DNA from 3 places in the Bradyrhizobium sp. CCBAU 53421 genome. Region 1 is predicted to be linked to each of the others. Evidence: predicted binding sites of a transcription regulator. Region 1 holds the regulator's gene; each other region holds the start of a gene.
What was found. Region 1 encodes PhoB, which activates phosphate uptake and scavenging genes when phosphate is short. Its sites were predicted from a motif close to TGTCATNNANCTGTCAT; they were not measured.
Positions count from the first base shown of each region.

Region 1 (6,507 bases):
GCGGGCCGAAGCCCTCGAGGTATTTCGCCGAGCCGGTCGCAGCCAGCGTCCCCAGCGTGCGGCCATGGAAGGCGCCTTCGAAAGTGATGATGCGATAGCGCTCGCCATGCCCCTTCGAGAAGTGATGGTGGCGGACCAGCTTGATCACGCCCTCCATCGCTTCCGCGCCGGAATTGCAGAAGAACACGAAGTCGGCAAAGCTCTGCTCGCACAGCCGCGCGGCCAGCACCTCGCCGTCCGGGCTCTTGAACAGGTTCGACATGTGCCACAGCTTGGTCGCCTGCTCCTGCAACGCCTTGACCAGATGCGGATGCGCATGTCCGAGCGCGTTCACTGCGACGCCCGAGGTGAAATCGAGATAGCGGTCGCCGTTGGTTGCGATCAGCCAGGCGCCCTCACCGCGCTCGAAGCCGAGATCGACCCGGGCGAAGACGGGGAGCAGATGCGACGAGGCGCTGTTGGTCATGGCGTTCACTGCCGGTTTCAAGCCGACAATTGCCGCGCGCCTTGACGCCAGCGCAGCAACGGCCAGCTTCGGAAAACAAAACGGCCGCCTTTGCGGGCGGCACGTGGCGGGCATTCTATGCTGCGGTCAGTCGGTGTCAATCGTCACGAACCGCCCTTCCTGCAATGCGAAACCGGCGCAATCCGGGGCATTCCGGTGCGGTGGAAAAGCCTCACAGCAATGCTTAACTGTGTGGGAACATGTGGACGCACGGCCGCGGACTCTTGCGCCTGAGTCACGCCATATTGTAGCGTTTGGCCTGTCGGGTACGACATCTCGTGCGGCAGTACTGGACCCTCTAAGTAGCCTTTGTGTCTCGCGTAAACGTTCGGGCGCAACACCGTGCCCGGCGAGGGCTAAGGGATTCTGGCCGCAGGGATATTTGTCCAGATTTGGCTCGCAGCGCCGCTCCAATGACTGGCCGGCGCCATGCGAAAGGAAGAATGCGATGACTGTATTGACCTGGTCCGACGATCGCGTCGAGCAGCTGAAGAAGCTCTGGGAGTCTGGCCTCTCGGCCAGCCAGATCGCAGCGGAACTTGGCAATGTGACGCGAAATGCCGTGATCGGCAAAGTGCATCGGCTCGGCCTCTCCGGCCGCGCCAAGGCCCCCTCCACGGCTGCTCCGCGGCAGCGCAAGGCGCGCCCCGCCCAGCATATGATGCGGGTGGCTCGCCCGGTCTCGCGCGGCAACACCGCGCTCGCCCATGCCTTCGAGGTCGAGATGGAGCCGGATCCGATCTCCTTCGACAACGTGGTGCCGATGAGCCAGCGGCTGTCGCTGCTCGAGCTCAACGAGGCCACTTGCCACTGGCCGGTCGGCGATCCCTCGAGCCCGGAATTCTTCTTCTGCGGCGGCAAGGCGCTCGCCGGCCTGCCCTATTGCGCGCATCACTCGCGCGTCGCCTACCAGCCCGCTGCCGATCGCCGCCGGCCGTCGGCAAAGCCACAAATCAAGTAGCACTCGGGAAACCAGCCTGGACTGCAAAAACAAATCCCCGCGGAAGCGGGGATTTTTTTGTGAGACGCGTAGCCCGGCTGCATCACCGGTGTCGTCCCGGCGAAGGCCGGGACGCATACGCCGCGGCCGACGCAATCGGCAAGCGGCCAGACGGCTTTCTAACAACACCCATTCGTGGTTATGGATCCCGGCTTTCGCCGGGACGACACCGGTGCGGCTTGAGATTGCCGCACAGCCTTACGGCTGCGGCTCGGCCTTCGCGAAGCGGTCGTCGAGCGCGTAGCCGGCGCCGCGCACGGTGCGGATCGGATCCTGCTCGCGGCCCGGATTGAGCAGCTTGCGCAGGCGGCCGATATGCACGTCGACGGTACGCTCATCGATATAGATGTCGCGGCCCCAGACACTGTCGAGCAGCTGCTCGCGGCTGAACACGCGGCCGGGATGCTCGAGGAAGAATTCGAGCAGCCGATACTCGGTCGGCCCGAGATCGATCGGACGGCCCGAGCGCGCCACGCGGCGCTTCTCGCGATCGAGCTCGATGTCGCCATAGGTCAAGACGGTCGCTAGCCGCTCCGGGCTCGCGCGACGCAGCAGGCCCTTCACCCGCGCCAGCAATTCCGGCACCGAGAACGGCTTGACGATGTAGTCGTCGGCGCCGGTGGCAAGCCCGCGCACGCGCTCGCTCTCCTCGCCGCGCGCGGTCAGCATGATGATCGGAAGCTGCTTGGTCTCGGGCCGTGCCCGCAGGCGGCGGCACAGCTCGATGCCGGACAGGCCCGGCAGCATCCAGTCCAGCACCACGAGGTCGGGAACGCGCTCCTTCAGGCGGGTATCGGCATCGTCGCCGCGCCCCACCGTTTCGACATCGTAGCCTTCCGCATCGAGGTTGTAGCGCAACAGCGTCGTCAGCGCTTCCTCGTCTTCGACTACCAGAATGCGTGCGCTCATCGGTCTAAGTTCTTTCTCTGTGGTGATCCGTTGCCCTGACGCAAACCGAAACGCCTACTTCCTTCAGCATAATCTCCGCGCAAGCGGCTTGTCGCGGATCGCACACCTAGTTGCCCGGCACCGTGGTGGCAAAGTTGGTCATGTCGCCCTTCGGGCGCTTGTCGGTGATCTGCTGGCCCTCGATCATGTAGAACACGGTCTCGGCGATGTTGGTGGCGTGATCGCCGATCCGCTCGATGTTCTTGGCGCAGAACATCAGATGGATGCAGAACGAGATGTTGCGCGGGTCCTCCATCATGTAGGTCAGCAGCTCGCGGAACAGCGAGGTGCAGATCGCATCGACCTCCTCGTCGCCCTTCCAGACGTTCATCGCCGCCGGCAGATCGTGCGCGGCATAGGCGTCGAGCACCGACTTGACCTGCGACAGCACGAGGTCGGTCATGTGCTCGAGGCCGCGGATCAGCTTCAGCGGCTGGAAATCGCTCTCCAGCGCCGCGACGCGCTTGCCCATGTTCTTGGCGAGGTCGCCGATCCGCTCGAGGTCGGTCGCGACGCGCATCGCGCTGACGATCTCGCGCAGGTCGATAGCCATCGGCTGGCGGCGGGCGATCGTCAGCACCGCGCGCTCTTCGATGACGCGCTGCAGATTGTCGATTTCGATGTCGGCCGCGACCACGCGCTTGCCGAGCGCGACGTCGCGCCGGATCAGCGCATCGACCGACTCGGTGATCATCCGCTCGACGAGCCCGCCCATCTCGGCGACCAGGCGGGTCAATTCCTGCAGGTCGCTGTCGAATGCCTTGGCGGTATGTTCAGAAGCCATCATCTCTCTCCTCAGCCGAACCGGCCGGTGATGTAGTCCTGGGTGCGTCGATCGCTCGGCGAGGTGAAGATCTTGTTGGTGTCGTCGAACTCGATCAGCTCGCCGAGATACATGAAGGCGGTCTTGTCGGAGACGCGCGCCGCCTGCTGCATGTTGTGGGTGACGATCGCGATCGTGTAGTCCTCGGAGAGCTCCTGGATCAGCTCCTCGACCTTGGCGGTCGAGATCGGATCGAGCGCCGAGCACGGCTCGTCGAACAGGATCACCTCGGGACGCACCGCCACGGTGCGCGCAATGCACAGGCGCTGCTGCTGGCCGCCGGAGAGCGACAGGCCGGAGGCGTTCAGCTTGTCCTTGACCTCGTTCCACAGCGCGCCGCCGCGCAGCGCCTTCTCGACCCGGTCGTCCATCTCGGACTTCGAGATCTTCTCGTAGAGGCGGATGCCGAAGGCGATGTTCTCGTAGATCGTCATCGGGAACGGCGTCGGCTTCTGGAACACCATGCCGACCCGCGCGCGCAGCAGATTGAGGTCCAGCTTGGGATCGAGAATGTTGGTCTGGTCCAGCATCAGCTGGCCGACCGCGCGCTGGCCCGGATAAAGATCATACATCCGGTTGAAGATGCGCAGCAGGGTCGACTTGCCGCAGCCCGACGGGCCGATGAACGCCGTGACGCGGTTGGTGCCGAGCGTCAGGTTGATGTTCTTCAGCGCGTGGTGCTCGCCGTAATAGAAGTTGAGGTTGCGCACCGTGACTTTCGGCGGCGCTTCCGGAAGCGGAACCTGGGGAACGTGGCCCGCGGCAGTCGTGGAGACAGAAAGCTCGGTCATTTTGCGGCCCTTTCGGCACCAAGGATACGCGCGCCGATATTCAACGCGAGCACGGTGAAGGTGATGAGCAATGCGCCGCTCCACGCCAGCTCTTTCCAGTAGGCGTAGGGGCTCTGCACGAAGTTGTTGATGGTCACCGGCAGGTTGGCCATCGTCTTGGTCAAGTCCCAGCTGAAGAACTGGTTCGACAGCGCGGTGAACAGCAGCGGCGCGGTTTCACCGGCGACGCGGGCGGTCGCCAGCAGCACGCCGGTGATCAGACCCGATCGGGCCGCACGATAAGCGATCCGCTTGATCACCAGCGAACGCGGCAGGCCAAGCGCCGAGGCCGCCTCGCGCAGCGGATTGGGCACCAGCAGCAGCATGTCCTCGGTGGTGCGCAGCACGACCGGGATCACGATCACGGCGAGCGCGAGGCTGCCTGCGATCGCCGAGAAGCCGCGCATCGGCACCACCACCGCGCCGTAGATGAACAGGCCGATGATGATCGACGGCGCGCTGAGCAGGATGTCGTTGATGAAGCGGATCACCGAGGTGAGCTTGTCGTGCTTGCCGTATTCGGCGAGGTAAGTGCCGGCGAACAGGCCGAGCGGCGCGCCGATGCCGACGCCGATCACGGTCATGATGACCGAGCCGACGATGGCGTTGAGCAGGCCGCCATCGGTCGAGCCGGGCGGCGGCGTGTTCTGGGTGAACAGTTGCACGCTGAGGCCGGCAAGGCCGTTGTAGAGCAGCGTGATCAGGATCAGCGCCAGCCAGGTGACGCCGAACAGCGCCGCACCGACGCACAATGCGCGAATGACGATGTCGCTGCGGCGGCGGGATTTGTAGATCGGGTTCATGGCGTTACTTCCCCGCCTTCTTTTCGAGCCGCATCAGCATCAGCCGCGCGCCGGCGAGCACGAAGAAGGTCAGCACGAACAGCAGGAGGCCGAGCAGGATCAGGCCGGACTGGTGCAGGCCGTCGCTCTCGGCGAATTCGCTGGCGATCGCCGCCGAGATCGTGGTGCCCGGCGCGAAGATCGACGACGAGATCCGGAACGAGTTGCCGATGATGAAGGTCACCGCCATGGTCTCGCCGAGCGCGCGGCCGAGCGCCAGCATGATGCCGCCGATCACGCCGACCCGGGTGTAGGGGATCACGACGCTGCGAACGACTTCCCAGGTGGTGCAGCCCATGCCGTAGGCGGCCTCCTTCAGGACCGGCGGCACGGTTTTGAACACGTCGACCGAGATCGCCGTGATGAAGGGCAGCACCATGATGGCAAGGATCAGCGCGGCGTTGAACAAGCTGAGATAGGACGGCGGGCCGGCGAATACCGCGCCCAGCACCGGGACGCCCTCGAACAGCCGGATCATGAAGGGCTGGAACGTGTTGGCGAGGAACGGGCCCAGCACGAAGAAGCCCCACATGCCGTAGATGATCGAGGGGATGCCGGCGAGCAGCTCGATGGCGATGCCGATCGGTCGGCGCAGCATTTGCGGGCAGAGCTCGGTGAGGAACACGGCGATGCCGATGCCGACCGGAATGGCGATCAGCATCGCGATGACGGAGGTGATCAGCGTGCCGTAGATCGGGCCGAGCGCACCGAGCACCGGCGGATCGGCCGAGGGCGCCCAGCGCTGCGTCCAGAGGAAGGCAAAACCGTATTCCTTCATCGCCGGCCAGGCGCCAACGATCAGCGACAGGATGATGCCGCCGAGGATCAACAGGACCGAGATCGCCGAGACGCGGGTGATCCAATAGAAGGTGAGATCACCAAGCTTGAAAGCGCTGAGGGCCTTGGCGCGATCATAAGGTCCGGCGGCTTCCATTACATCGCTCTGAACAGCCATGTCTGCCACGCCAATCCCCTCTTTTTTATTTGAAACCTGCACAAACCGCCACGCCCCCGGAGCGATCTTCATCTGACGCATAAGGCCGGGCGTCGTTCCGGTTGCGCCTCCCGGGGCGCGAATCCCGGGCTCCGGCCGCCCTTCTTGCGGCGGTGACGGAGCCCGGGTCTTGGTCGCTCAGCCTGTGCCGCGCTCAGGAGGCGGCACAGGCTTTGTTCGAAGCGTCGGACTTAGCTCTTGATGTCCGAGGACCAGGTCTTCTCGATCAGCTTGACGACCGAGTCCGGCATCGGGATGTAGTCGAGCTCTTCGGCCGCCTTGTCGCCCTTCTCGAAGGCGTACTTGAAGAACTTGAGCGCTTCCTGCGAGGCCGCCTTGTCGGTCGAGTCCTTGTGCATCAGGATGAAGGTCGCCGCGGTGATCGGCCAGGAGGCTTCGCCCGGCTGGTCGGTCAGGATCACGTAGTAGCCGGGGGCCTTGGCCCAGTCGGCGTTCGACGCGGCGGCCTGGAAGGCACCGATGGTCGGCTGCACGGTCTTGCCGGCCTTGTTGACCAGCGCGGTGTAGGTCAGCTTGTTCTGCTTGGCATAGGCGTATTCGACAT
Region 1 covers NZ_CP030047.1:8,652,778-8,659,284, forward strand. The annotation lists gene XH92_RS40070 (aspartate aminotransferase family protein) at 1-466, opposite strand, end outside; gene XH92_RS40075 (GcrA family cell cycle regulator) at 954-1,466, shown strand; gene phoB (phosphate regulon transcriptional regulator PhoB) at 1,704-2,414, opposite strand; gene phoU (phosphate signaling complex protein PhoU) at 2,521-3,237, opposite strand; gene pstB (phosphate ABC transporter ATP-binding protein PstB) at 3,249-4,067, opposite strand; gene pstA (phosphate ABC transporter permease PstA) at 4,064-4,909, opposite strand; gene pstC (phosphate ABC transporter permease subunit PstC) at 4,914-5,903, opposite strand; gene pstS (phosphate ABC transporter substrate-binding protein PstS) at 6,134-6,507, opposite strand, start outside.

Region 2 (6,507 bases), 1.2 Mb from region 1:
CTGGTCTTGATCCGGCCCGTGCTCTGCACCCAGCCACCACTCGACGCATCGATCACCGCCCCATCGTCGATCCGAACGTTGCCGTAGGCGATCAGCTTGACGTTGCCGCCGTTGTAGAGCGCAGGCGCATTATCGTTGCCGCCGGTGCGATCATTGACCCACAGGCCGCGCGTATCGATCACACTGCCCCGATGCAGTTCGATGTCACCGGTGAAGACAGTCGTTCCCTGCAGGGCGGCATTGACGGTTATCGAGCCGGCACGTGCCACCAGCTGACCGTCGATCGAAATTCCGCCGCCGGCAAAGACGACATTCGAGTTCAGGGTGATCGAGCCGCCGGGGGCGACCTGAAGCTTGGCGCCGCCCACGATGCTGATGGCAGGAGATACCATGCCGCTGACCGGATCGGTCACGCCGCCCCCGGCATTGATGGTGATGCTGCCATAGTTCGCCTGGTTGAGCAGATCGGCCGGCAGATAGACGGTCTGTTGCCAGGACGGCGGCAGCGGCGCCGTCGCGCTGGAAAGTTCCGGCGGCGCAACTGACGGCGCGATGATGGTCGCATCGGACGCAGTGACGGTGAGCGCGGCACCGGCCGGAAGCGTGTTGGCGGACCGCTGATAGGGTCCATTGACAGTCGTCGCGAGAACCGAGGCATCGATCTCTGCCGCGCTCGCAATCACGGTCAGGGCGCCGGCGGCGCGTCCTTCCAGATAGGCCGGCTGGTACAGCTGACTGGAGACCAGTGGATTGGCATAGAACTCGGCGACGCCCCAGTGGGCGTGATTGACCGTGAAGCCGACCCCGATCGAGGTGTAGGTCAGGTCCGCGGGGGCCTGATTTGCGCTGTAGATCCTGCCGTCCGAACCGACCAGCCAGGTGACGGGCACATAGCCGGCCTGATGCGCGAGCGAGCCGCCGGCAATATCGATCGTCGCACCGGGGCGCAGGAGGGCATCGCCCGTGGAATAGACGATCACCGAACCGCCCGTGGTCAGACGCTGGTCGATCGGACGCGCGACCTGCCCGAGCCATCCCGACACCTCGAGCAGCCCGCCTGCGGTGTAGACCCGATCCGACGCCACGGGATCGAGATCGTGGACGTTCACCCACACGTTCTTGCTGGACAGGATACCGCCGCGCTGCAGTGGCGAGTCGCGCAACTCGTTGGCGCGCACGTTCACCTGCACCACGTCGCTCGACGCCGCCACCGGCACGCTTTGCAACCCCGAAACGTCGATCAGGGAACCTGCGTCGACAAGAACACGCGCCCCGTCGCGGTTGGAGTTCGTGTTGATCTTGGCGGCGGGATTGTCCTGCAGATAGAGCTGGTCTCCGTAGCTCGATGCCTGAAGCGCAACGCGTCCGGACGGCGCGATGATCGCAGCTCCGGACTGCACGTTGACGAAGCCGCCCTCGACCGTGATCCGCGACTGGGCCTGGGGCTGGGTATCCATCGCGGTGAGACCATCCTCTTCGGGGAGGACCGCCGTGAGGCTGCCGGGCGCGAGCCGCACCACACCGGTCTGCGTCGACACCGCGTAGTGCGAGGAGCTGTCATAACCGTACATTCCCTGCAGCCCCTGCTGCGCGGACAGCAGGATCGAACCGGCCTGGTTGACCGAGGTGGTCGCCACCACGACGCCGGACTGCTGCAAATTCATGCCGACCAGCGTGACGTTTCCGGTCGGCGCCGCGATGAGGCCGGTGTTGCTGACCGTGCCGCCATTGAGCACATTCAGCGCCAGGCCCTGTTGGCTCGTGCCGCTGCTCGTCGTGACATAGACCGACGTGCCGGCGACGAGCGCGGCCTGTCCGCCTGGCGTGACGATGCTGCCGCTGTTCTGCACATTGGCGCCGAACAGGAATGCATTCCCGCCGCCCGTGGTGACCGATGCGGGCGACGCCGTGACGATCACAGCACCGGCTTCGACGGTGATGTCGCCGGTTGGGCCGTTGCCGTTGGCGAAGATCGGGGCCTGCAGGTTGCCGTAGCTGTCAAACGGCGAGCGATTGAGCAGCGCGGTCTTGAACTGCTGATCGGTGATGTTGAGAGTCGACGCCACCAGTGAGCCAACATTGATCTGGCTTGCGCCGCCGAAAATGATGCCGCTCTGGTTGATCAGCAGCACCTGGCCGTCAGCCTTGATACGGCCGAGGATCTGGCTCGGCCCGACATTGCCGATCACGCGATTGAGCGCGACCCAGTTGCTGTTGCCCTGCTGGTTGAAGACGACGTCGGTCCGGGCGCCGACACTGAAGCTCTGCCAGTTGAGGATTGCCTGCGGCGCGGTCTGGGTGATGCCGACACTGGTGCGTCCGTTGACGCTCGCCTGGGTCGGAAGGTTGGCGCCGGACCAGAGGCTCGATCCGGGCGTAGCGCCCGGCGCGACCTGTAGCCCACCCGGCACCAGACCATTGGGCACCACCACCTGTGGCAACGTCCGCGAGGTGCCGGAGGCCTGCGCGGCACTGCGCGCGGCCGCCTGTGTCGCCTGCATGGCCTGGATCGCTTGGGCCGCCCGCGCCAATGCATCAGAGCTCTTGGCCGCCGCGTCTGCCGCCTGCTGGGCCCCGGCGCTCGCCGCGTCGGCCGCGTAACGCGGCGCCGCGACCGTCCACGGGCCACTCAACGGCCTCGCACTCGCAGGATACGCCGCGAGCAACAATGTCGCCAGGCTCGTGCCGGCCATCAACCCGCCGCGGGACATCCGGCGCGACGACCGCAACGGCGCGCTGACGGCCAATTCACCGCGTGCACGGGGATGATGGGTGGCTTGAGCTCGAACCGGCATGACACGTCCTTCCAGCGAACACCGCAGAGGTCACACCAGCGTGACGGGAAGCCACGCAAAAACCCGCAAGGTATTTTTGTGAAAATTTCGTGTCGCTGCAGAGCGGTCGGGGGATCGTCGGATCGCCCTCAACTCAGCAGCACGATTCCGCCGGGCAGCAGCCGCACGCGCGCATTGAACGCCTGCTGGATCTGGGTCAGGACCTCGTCCATACGATCGATGCGAAAGCGGCCACTGACGGGCAACCGTGCGATCGCGGCATTGACGACGAAGATGCGGCCGGTCCGGTAGCGGTTGATCTCCTCGACTGCATCGGATAGCGGCGTGAAGCGAAACAGCAGGAAGCCACGCTGCCAGGCGGAGGTGGCCTCGATATCGGCAGCAGCAAGTGTCTCCCCCCGCGCGTCGTAGCGCAGTTGCTGGCTCTCCTTGACGGCGATCGCCTGCGCGCCACGCTGGACCTGAAGCTCGCCCTTGAGGCAGGTCACGCAGACCGGCCGCTCGCCGGCAGCCGGCACATAACGCACGTCGAACTGCGCCTTGTCCGCGAGAATCCAGCGGTCGGCGGCGTATACGCCAAAACTGCGCCCGGATGTAGCGAACGCCGCCTCGCCGGAAAGCAACTCGATCCGTGCCGCGTCGGGATCGGCAGGCCGAAGCGCGATGCTGGTCTGCACGTTCATCTGGATCGAAACATCGCCCGGCAGCGCCACATGGCGCTGCTCGCCGGTGCCGGTCCGGTAGTCGGCCGCGAACTCCGACCAGGACGGCCACAGACCGAGCGGCGGACGCGCAAGCGCGTAGACGCCCGCCGCCGAGGCAGCGGCCGCGAGCCCGCCGCCAAGCAACGCGCGGCGGTTGAGCGGGCGCGAAGCACGCGGCAACTGTCCTGTCATCATTGCCGCCCGGACATTGCGGCCGGCCGGAGCAAGATCTCGCCACAGCCGGCTCGCGGCGGTGAAGGCGGCAACATGCTCCGCGCTCTGGGCGCACCAGCGCCGCAGCGCCTCGGCGTCCGCCGCAGTGGCCCGCCCGGAGGTGAGATGCCGGACCCAGCCCACCGCTTCCCGCTTGAGCGGATCAAGTTCCATGTCGTCCTTGTCCTTCGCGCTCATGGCCGGCGTCCGCCCCGTGCCTGCCCACGCCAAGATGCGGCGGCTCGCGCCACCACTCTCAAGAAGACGGTTCGAGCCAGGCGAAACCGCATGCTATTCGCCCCTCCGATCACGTCGCGCCAGACAATATTCCTGCGCCCGCTGCAGCTCCAACTCGACCAGGCGCAGGGAGATACCGAAGCGGCGGGCGATCTCCTGCCGCGGCATCTGGTCGAGCCGTGCTGCGAGCAGGATCGCGCGGCGGCGCGGCGGCAGTTCGCGCAAGATAGCTTCCAGCCCGCGCAGGTCCGAACGCGCGCGCGTCACCTGCTCCGGATCGGGCGCGCCATCGGCGATCTCGAGCAGTCCATCGACCTCGGCGGCACTCAGGGTCCGGCTATCGGCAGTACGCTGGCGATCACGCGCCGCGTTCATGGCGACGCCAAAGATATAGTTGCCGGGATTGCGGACGACACCGATCGAATCCACCCGGGCGATGCGGAGCCAGGCGTCCTGCAACGCCTCGCCCGCGAGCTCGGACGATCCCAGCCGTCGCGTCAATCGTCGCTTGAGTTCATCGTAGCGCTCGACCAGCAGACGTCTGATCAGCGCCAGGGACGCCTCGGTCATGGCGTCGCACTGGCGCGGCGCGCCGGAGGACCATTGCAGGCCATCGTTGTGCCGGGTCCCTGCGGGATCACCACCAGGGTCACTGGCTGGGCAAGACCGGCCGGCGGCGGCATATCGACCTTGATCCGATGGAGCGCGTGATCGATGCCCGCGTCGGCCGCGGCACTACCTGCCGAGCCAAGCCGCGCGAACCGTTCGACGTTGCCGGCGGGATCGATCCAGAACTGCAGCGCAATCCGATAACCGCCCGGCCGTGCATCCGCCTCAGCGCACAGTGCGGCGCGAAGGCCGGTCTGCAGCCGCGCATAATAATGGCTTACCGGAAGCGGCAGCACCGCCTGCGTTGTGGCCGGAGCGGGATAAAGCACGAAAGACGTCTCTCCGAGCACACGCGCCGACAGACCGCTGCCCGCGAGCAGACGTACGAGCGCCATGTCCGCGGTCATCGGCCCGCGCACGGCGCTGGAACGCAGTCCGGCCGTCAGGTTGCTGTTGTAGAGGACGTTCCGCCCAGCCACGGCACCATACTGTTCGAGCGCGGCCGCCAGCGGCTGGGCGACGATATCAAAGTCGATCTGCGCCTCCTGCGCCGATACTTTCGGCGGCGCCAGGACGAGACAGACGCCCAGCATCAGAGCACGGCACAGCCTCCGAGCGCTCCAGGCTCGTGCTGGCGCATCCGGGTTCAACTCGGCTCCTCGCGTTTACAGGCCTGTCATGGTCGGGCGGGGACCATAGGCAGGCCGTGTAACAATCTCATGTCAGGAAGGCTGCGACTGTAGAGAGCATGCGGCGAAGTTCCTGGAGCCGCACGCCCTCCCAGACCGTGCCGTCGACCATGCGCGTCGCCGACGAAGCGCTCGGCCGGCTGCGCGCATCAATGGGCGTGCGTCGCTCAGGGACGAACGCGGATGAACGTCTTCCCCCTGCGTCGCTCGGTCGGGTTCAAGGCGGCGACGGCATCGTCGAGGGTCGAGACGTTGCCGATGTTCGTCCGTAGTCGTCCGTCCCGCACCCGCTGGACGATCTCACCCAGCTGGGCACGATCAGACTCGACGACGAAGTCGACCGCGAGGCCGTCGGCGGGCCGTGCCTCGGGCGGCGCGACGATGGACACCAGCGTTCCTCCGGCTCGAACCAGACGCGCGGATCGCTTCCCGATCTCGCCGCCGATGCCATCGAACACCAGATCGACTCCGCCGACGTCTTCCAGGGCGTCGTTGTCGAGGTCGACGAACTCCTTCGCGCCGAAGTCGAGCACCGTCTGACGGTCGGCGGCGCGTCCGGTGCCGATGACGTGGGCGCCGAACTCTCGTGCGAGCTGCGTCACGATCGAACCGACTGCGCCGGCCGCGCCGTGCACGAGTACGCTCTTGCCCGCCTGAAGGCGGCCGTGCTGGAACAGTCCCTGCCACGCCGTGAGGCCCGAGATTGGCAGACTCGCGCCCACCGTGAAATCGACGTCGCCCGGGAGCGGCGCGAGGTTGCGAGCCTCTATGGCTACATACTCCGCCAGGGTGCCGTCGCGATACCAGTCGGCGAGGCCGAACACTCGCTGTCCCAGCGACAGCCCCGTCGTACCGTAGCCGAGAGCGGTGACCACTCCGGCCAGTTCGTGGCCGAGGATCGACGGTGTTCGATCGCGGTCGAGGCGATCCGTCCAGGTCGAGGGCCACTCCAGCTCAGTCGAGACGAATCCTGCCGCATGGATCTGAACGACGACGTCGTTGATCGCTGCCTGCGGCGCGGGCCGCTCCACCAGCTTCATCCCGGCCTTTCCCGCAGCCCGGTTCGTTACTACCATTGCCTTCATGGTCGTTCTCTCCTGAGTCATTTGCCTCCTTGCTGGAAGCAGGTGGACTTCAAGCGCTTGCGGTCCGCATCTGCATCGCGTCAGGCTTCTGCAAGCAGAGCACCACTAACAGCGCTCCACCGTTTGCCCAGTAGTACCAGGCATCGAGACCGGTAAAGCCGAGGACAAACGGCAC
Region 2 covers NZ_CP030047.1:624,739-631,245, reverse strand. The annotation lists gene XH92_RS02920 (filamentous haemagglutinin family protein) at 1-2,693, opposite strand, end outside; gene XH92_RS02915 (FecR family protein) at 2,924-3,910, opposite strand; gene XH92_RS02910 (RNA polymerase sigma factor) at 4,004-4,519, opposite strand; gene XH92_RS02905 (STN domain-containing protein) at 4,516-5,151, opposite strand; gene XH92_RS02900 (NADP-dependent oxidoreductase) at 5,415-6,332, opposite strand; gene XH92_RS02895 (hypothetical protein) at 6,382-6,507, opposite strand, start outside.
Region 2: a site for PhoB is predicted at 5,267-5,283, ahead of XH92_RS02905 (STN domain-containing protein). Genes of this name have one in related genera too.

Region 3 (6,507 bases), 4.2 Mb from region 1:
GGCCATCGCCGCATGACCTTCGGCGCTCGGGTGCACCGCACCGCCATACACCGCCGACAGGATGCCCCATGTCGCGTCGTGGATGTCGGTCGGCTGCATCGACGACGGCAGGCCCTGCGGGTAGGTCATCGCCGCGAAATAGCTGTCATTGGCGTCGCGGATCCAGCGCGCACGCGGCAGATAGGCGCGGTATTCGCCGGCGCTGCGGCCGCATTTGAGCGGCTGGCTGGCCGCCGCGACGATGTCGGAGACGAAGCTGTCGCCGTTGGCGGCGAAGCAGTCGCGGTCGAACTCCGGATCGGTCGAGGCGCGTGCGCAGAAGCCGTGACTTGCGAACGCATCCTGATGCGCATCGACGAAGGTCATGCGGTCGGCCTGCGGATTGCGGCAGATGATGCCGGACTGGCACTGCGCGATCGCCTTGAGCTGCGGCAGGAACTCGTTCTGCACGAAGCCCGAGACCGCCGCGAGCCGCTTCGGATCGGCGTTGAACGAGGGATGGATCTCGAAGCCGGCGCGGCCGCCGGGGCAGGGCGCGCCGCCGTTGGCCAGCGCCGGATTGGCGTAGGCCGTGTAGATCACGTGCGAGAGGTCGCCGCCGACCAAGGGCTTCAGCGCATCGCGCAGCTTGGCGAAATCGGCCGGCAGGTCGCGCGCCAATGCCGAACGCGCATCGTCGACGCTGGCCATCGAGCCGCCCTGGCTGAACAGCGTGCGTTCGGTCGGCGTGTCGACGATCACGTTGGCGACGAGGCCGGAGAAGTAGATGTCGTTGGCGCCGATCGACAGCAGCACGAGATCGAGCGCGCGGCCCGGCTGGCGGCGCTTGGCGGCCGCCATTGCCGTGCGCAGCTCCGCGATTTGGCCGTTGACGGTGCCCGAGCAGGTGTTGGCGGTTTTCGTCGGCAGACATTCCCGCGCCTGCTGCGAGCCGAGCAGGCCGTCGGCGATGGTGGCGCCGGTGCAGGCCAGCGGCAGATAGGTCACCGCGATGTGCGGGTATTGCACGGCGAGCGCAAGCGCGGTGCGGGTCTGGTAGCTGTACAGCGAACGATGACAGGCCGAGTTGAGCCACAGCGCGCTCTGGCGCTGCCAGTTGGTCAGGGTGTCGGGCGCTTCGCAGGCGCGGCCGCCTTTGTAGCCGGCGCGGCTCGGCCGGTAGTATTGCGCCCCGCCGAGATAGGAGCGGAAGCAGAAGCCTTCGTCGGACAGCGCAATCGCGCGATCGGGATTGCCCTCGCCCGATGCGATGCTGTCGCCGAGGCCGGCGATCAGCAGATCGCGCACCGCGATCTGGGTGGTCACGCGCTGGTTGGCGTCCGAGCCGCTGGCGACGTCGACCGTCGCGACCGTGGTGCGGCCGTAGCGGACGCGCAGATTGACCGGCTCGGCGCAATCGAAGGTCTGGGATTGCGGCCCGTCGCCGTCGTCGAACGACCAGGCGCAGGTCGCGCCGACCGGAACCGGGCCCGTCAGCCGTACGACGATCGGATGATCGATCGGCGTCAGATAGCTTTCCTTGACGTTGTCGCGGGTGCAGGGCTCGTTGACGCGGCCCTGCAGGTCGATGCAGAGCCGGTTGATCGTGTTGCGCGCCCAGCCGCGGCCGTCGCTTTGCAGTTCCAGCGCCTGTTCCGAGGCCAGCACGCTGCGGCCGAGCCCGCTTTCGACGTGCAGGCGGAAGTCGCGTTCCTCGCGGAACAGCCGGAAGCGGTTGCGGACCTCCCAGGAGATCGAGAGCTGGTCATCCTGCGCGTCCGCGGCCGAAGCCAATACCGCCGCGAGCGCGCTGCCGAGCAGCACGCTGCAAACCGTGACACGAAACGAAAATCGAACCAAAAAGCCAATCATGGCGCGGTTTGACGCGAGTGGTACGGCGAAAATAAGAGAAGCGGCGGCGGAGAGCAAAAATCCGGGATCAAAGCAGGGACCCTGGGGCCGATAACGTCGTCTCTGTTACCGTCTCAGCCGCCTGATCTGCTGCTGCCGGCTTTCGATCGGTTGCCGCACGGTCGCCGAAGCCGTGCAGGCTTGGCTCAATCTCTTTCGTTCTTGCCATGGTCGCACCACGTTGAGCCACAGCTCGCGCATGCCCATGATCGAGATCGAGATCCCGAATGGAATGAGGAAATAGAGGATACGGAACACGACCAGCGTCGCCAGCAACTGCTCCTTGCTGAACTCCGGCAGCGCCACCAGCATCGCAGCGTCGAACACGCCGATCGAGCCGGGGGCGTGGCTCGCAAAGCCGAGCAGCGTCGCCAGGATGAACACCACCGCCAGCGAGACGAAGTCGATATGCGGCTCGCTCGGCATCAAGAGATACATCGCGAGCGCGCAGAAGCCGAGATCGACCACGCCGATGACGATCTGCAGCAGCGTCAGCTTGGCCGAGGGCAGCACCACCTTCCAGCCGTTCTGGCCGAGCTCGCGGCGCTTCTCGCCGGTCAGCAGCCAGACGAAATAGACGCCGATGCCGGCAAGGCAGCCGAGCGCGATCAGCCGGTTCATCGCCGGCGGCAGCAGGTCCATCGCCGACGCCGCGGCGGGGTGCCAGGCCATGCCGAAGCCGAGCACGAACAGATTGCCGAGCCAGAAGGTCAGCCCCGACAGGAAGCAGATCTTGGCGACGTCGATCGCGGAGAGGCCGTAGTCGGAATAGATCCGGAAGCGGATCGCGCCGCCGGTAAAGACGGTGGCGCCGATATTGTGGCCGATGGTGTAGCTGGTGAAGCTCGAAAGTGCTGCGATGCGGTAGGGGACGTGGGTCTTGCCGATCGTGCGCAGCGCGAAGAAGTCATAGAAGGTCAGCGTGCAGAACGCCCCGACCACGCACAGCGCCGCGAGCGCGATCCGGTGCGGCGCGATGTCGGTCAGCGCGGTGAGGATGATCCCGGTATCGACGCCCTTCAGGGTGTGGACCAGCGTCGTGATCGCGAACACGATGATGAGCACGCTCGCAGCGATCCCGAGCCGTTTCCAGCCGATCTTTTCCTTGAAGCCACGCCCGAGCGTGGTCAGCAGCCGAAGCATTCATCCTCCCGGCAGGGACAATTTCAGTGGGACCCGGTCACGGACGGCGACGGGTGACGGGCAAACGCACCGTACGCGATGACCCATAAGGCAAAACCGATGCGTTGTGCAGCCCTTGACAAGCCAACCTTCGGCTCCCGTCCAGCGTTGTTGTCATACTGGCTACATATGTTCTCGCTCTGCGGAATGTGAGTCGCGGCCATATCGTGCTCCGCGACGGGACCATTGTGTGTTCCGCCGTCCTTCGGCCGTTCATGGCGATTCGTCGGTATTTCCGCCGATTTTGCTGCAGTCACAGCGCAGTCGGAGCGGAACGAATAGACGATATGCATCAGCGTGGGGACGTCCGGGCCGGCCGCGGCGTTTACCAAAGCGTGAAGTCGGTGTGCGCATATGCGTGATCGGGCTGTGGACCGCCGTTCGGGCCGGAATGAGGCGCCGCCGAGGCAGTCCGTAGGTCTATTGAGGCAAAACGCCGCGCAACGCCGCTGCGGCCGGATCGGCCGGCCGGCATGATCATGACACACTTCGACCGATGGCGAAGTATCCTTGAGAAACGAAGATCTATCTCTGGCATTGGTTGCCCAGAGCGAGGTCAAGACCATGCAACAGACATCCCTGAATCTCCGGCGCGTGCCGGACCAGCGCGCGGCTTCGCAACAGCAGTCGACCGGGCTTGCGGCGACGTTGACGCTCGCCGCGATGAGTCTCGGCTACGGCGTCGTGCAGCTCGACGTCACCATCGTCAACACGGCGCTCAACGCCATCGGCGGCTCGCTCGGCGGCGGCGTTGCCGAGCTGCAATGGGTGGTCAGCGCCTACACCATCGCGTTCGCCGCCTTCATCCTGACCGCGGGCGCGCTCGGCGACCGGATCGGCGCCAAGCGGGTCTTCATGGCGGGCTTTGCGATCTTCACCGCGGCATCGGTCGCGTGCGCCGTTGCGCCTGACGCCGTGACGCTGATCGCCGCGCGCTGCGTGCAGGGGCTGGCCGCGGCCATCCTGGTGCCGAACTCGCTCGCGCTGCTCCGGCACGCCTATGCCGACGAGAAGGAGCGGGGACGCGCGGTCGGCGTCTGGGCCGCCGGCGCGAGCCTTGCGCTGACCGCCGGCCCGTTCGTCGGCGGCGGGCTGATCACGCTGGTCGGCTGGCGCGCGATCTTCCTGGTCAATCTGCCGATCGGCCTCGCCGGCCTCTGGCTCGCCTGGCGCTTTGCCGGCGAAACCACGCGCCATCGGCAGCACCGGCTCGATCTGCCGGGACAAATTGCGGCGATCGCCGCGCTCGGCACGCTGGCCGGCGCGCTCATCGAGGGTGGCGCGCTCGGCTGGAGCAGCCCGTTCGTGGTCGCGGGCTTCGTTCTCGCGGCCGTCTTCTCCGTGCTGTTCGTGTGGCATGAGGCGCGCGCGGCGCAGCCGATGCTGCCGCTCTCGCTGTTCAGCCACAGGATGTTTGCCCTGGCCTCGCTGGTCGGCCTTTTGGTGAACGTTGCGTTCTACGGGCTGATCTTCGTGCTCAGCCTCTACTTCCAGCAAGTCAATGGGCTGTCGGCGTTCACGACCGGCCTCGCGTTCGTGCCGATGCTCGGCGCCGTGCTGCCCGCCAACCTGATCGCGCCGCACGTCGCCGAGCGGATGGGCGCGCCGCGGACCATCGCGCTTGGCGCCGCGATCTCGGCCGCCGGATGCCTGGCGATGCTTTTCATCGGTCCCGGCACGAGCTATCTCGCGATCTGCCTGCAACTGCTCGCCATCAGCGGCGGCCTCGGCCTGCTGGTGCCGCCGTTGACCTCGACGTTGCTCGGCAGCGCCGAGCCGCAGCATGCCGGGATCGCGGCGGGGGTGCTGAATGCGACCCGGCAGACCGGCAGCGTGCTTGGCGTCGCGCTGTTCGGCTCGATGGTCGGTCGCTCCGCGGCGTTCATCGCCGGCCTGCATGCGGCACTGGTGATCTCCGCCGGCGTCTTGCTTGCCGCTGCCGCGCTGATCTGGGTCGGCGCATCATCACAAGCGCGGCAATGAGCGAGGCCGTCGTTGCGTGGTCGCGGCGCGGCATCTAACCTTGCGCCGTTGGGGACTGTCGCCGCCGGGGGCCGACCAGATGCCTGCGCCAATCGACCGTCGTCTGTTGCTGCGCCGCGCCACCGTGCTCGGCGCCTCGCTTCCCTTTGTCGGCCTGATCGGTCCGGTGCGCGCAGAGCCGCCGGCTCTGATCGCGCGCAGGGTGTTCTTCGACAATCCCGATTACATCAATGTCCGTCTCAGCCCGGACGGCACGCAGCTGTCCTGGGTCGCGCCGCTCGACGGTGTGAACAATCTCTGGGTCGCGCCGCTGTCCGACCTCAGGGCGGCGCGGCCGGTGACCCGCGTCACCGATCGCAACATCTCCGCTGAATATCGCTGGGCCCACACCAACCGCCACGTGGTGTTCTTCCGCGAGCGCGACGGCGACGAGAACTGGCGCGCCGCCAGCGTCGACATCACCGACGGGAAGATTGTGCCGTTGACGCCGGAGACCGGCGTCAGAGCCTTCCTGCAGGAGTCCGATCGCAAGTTTCCCGAGGAGATGCTGCTGCGGCATAACCAGCGCGACAAGCGCTACTTCGACATGTACCGCGTCAACGTCGTGACCGGCGCCAGCGAACTGGTCTACGAGAACCACGACTATACCGGGCTGATCACCGACAGCACATTCCAGCTGCGGCTGGCGTCGCGCCTGATCGCCGACGGCTCGGCCGAGGTGTTCGAGCGCCATCCGGACGGCAGCTGGGCTCCGTTCATGACGGTGCCGATCGCCGAGACCGACACGACCCATCTGCTGGATTTCAGCGCCGACGGCAAGATGCTGTACCTGATCGATTCACGCGGCCGCGACAAGGCGGCGTTGTTCGCCGTCGACATGGCGACCCGCCAGACCACGCTGCTGGCCGCCGATGATGATGCCGACATCGTACGGGCGATCTTCGACCAGGATCGCCGGCCATTGGCGGCGCTGGCGATCACGGACCGGATGCGCTGGCACGCCGTCGATCAAAGCGTCGCCAACGACCTCGCCGATCTCGGCCGCTATGGCGCCGGGGATATCAACTTCGTCAGCAACAGCGACGATCTCCGGCTCGGCACGGTCCATTTCGAGCGCGACACCGAGAGCGGTGAATTCGCGCTGCTCGACCGGAGGACGCGGGAGGTACGCAAGCTCTTCACCCAGCGGAGTGCGCTCGATGGTCTCGCATTGCGTACGCTGCAGCCGGTCGTGATCCCCTCGCGCGATGGCCTGCGCCTCAACGGCTATTTGACCCGCCCGGTCGAAGCCGCGGCCGGGGTGGTGCCGCTGGTGCTGGTGATCCACGGCGGGCCGTATTACCGCGACACCTGGGGGTTCAGCCCGGTCCATCAATGGCTCGCCAACCGGGGCTATGCGGTGCTTGCCGTCAACTACCGCGGCTCGACCGGCTTCGGCAAAGCCTTCATCAC
Region 3 covers NZ_CP030047.1:3,589,585-3,596,091, forward strand. The annotation lists gene XH92_RS16940 (hypothetical protein) at 1-1,851, opposite strand, end outside; gene XH92_RS16945 (YbhN family protein) at 1,957-3,033, opposite strand; gene XH92_RS16950 (MFS transporter) at 3,637-5,055, shown strand; gene XH92_RS16955 (S9 family peptidase) at 5,135-6,507, shown strand, end outside.
Region 3: a site for PhoB is predicted at 3,185-3,201, ahead of XH92_RS16945 (YbhN family protein). Genes of this name have one in related genera too.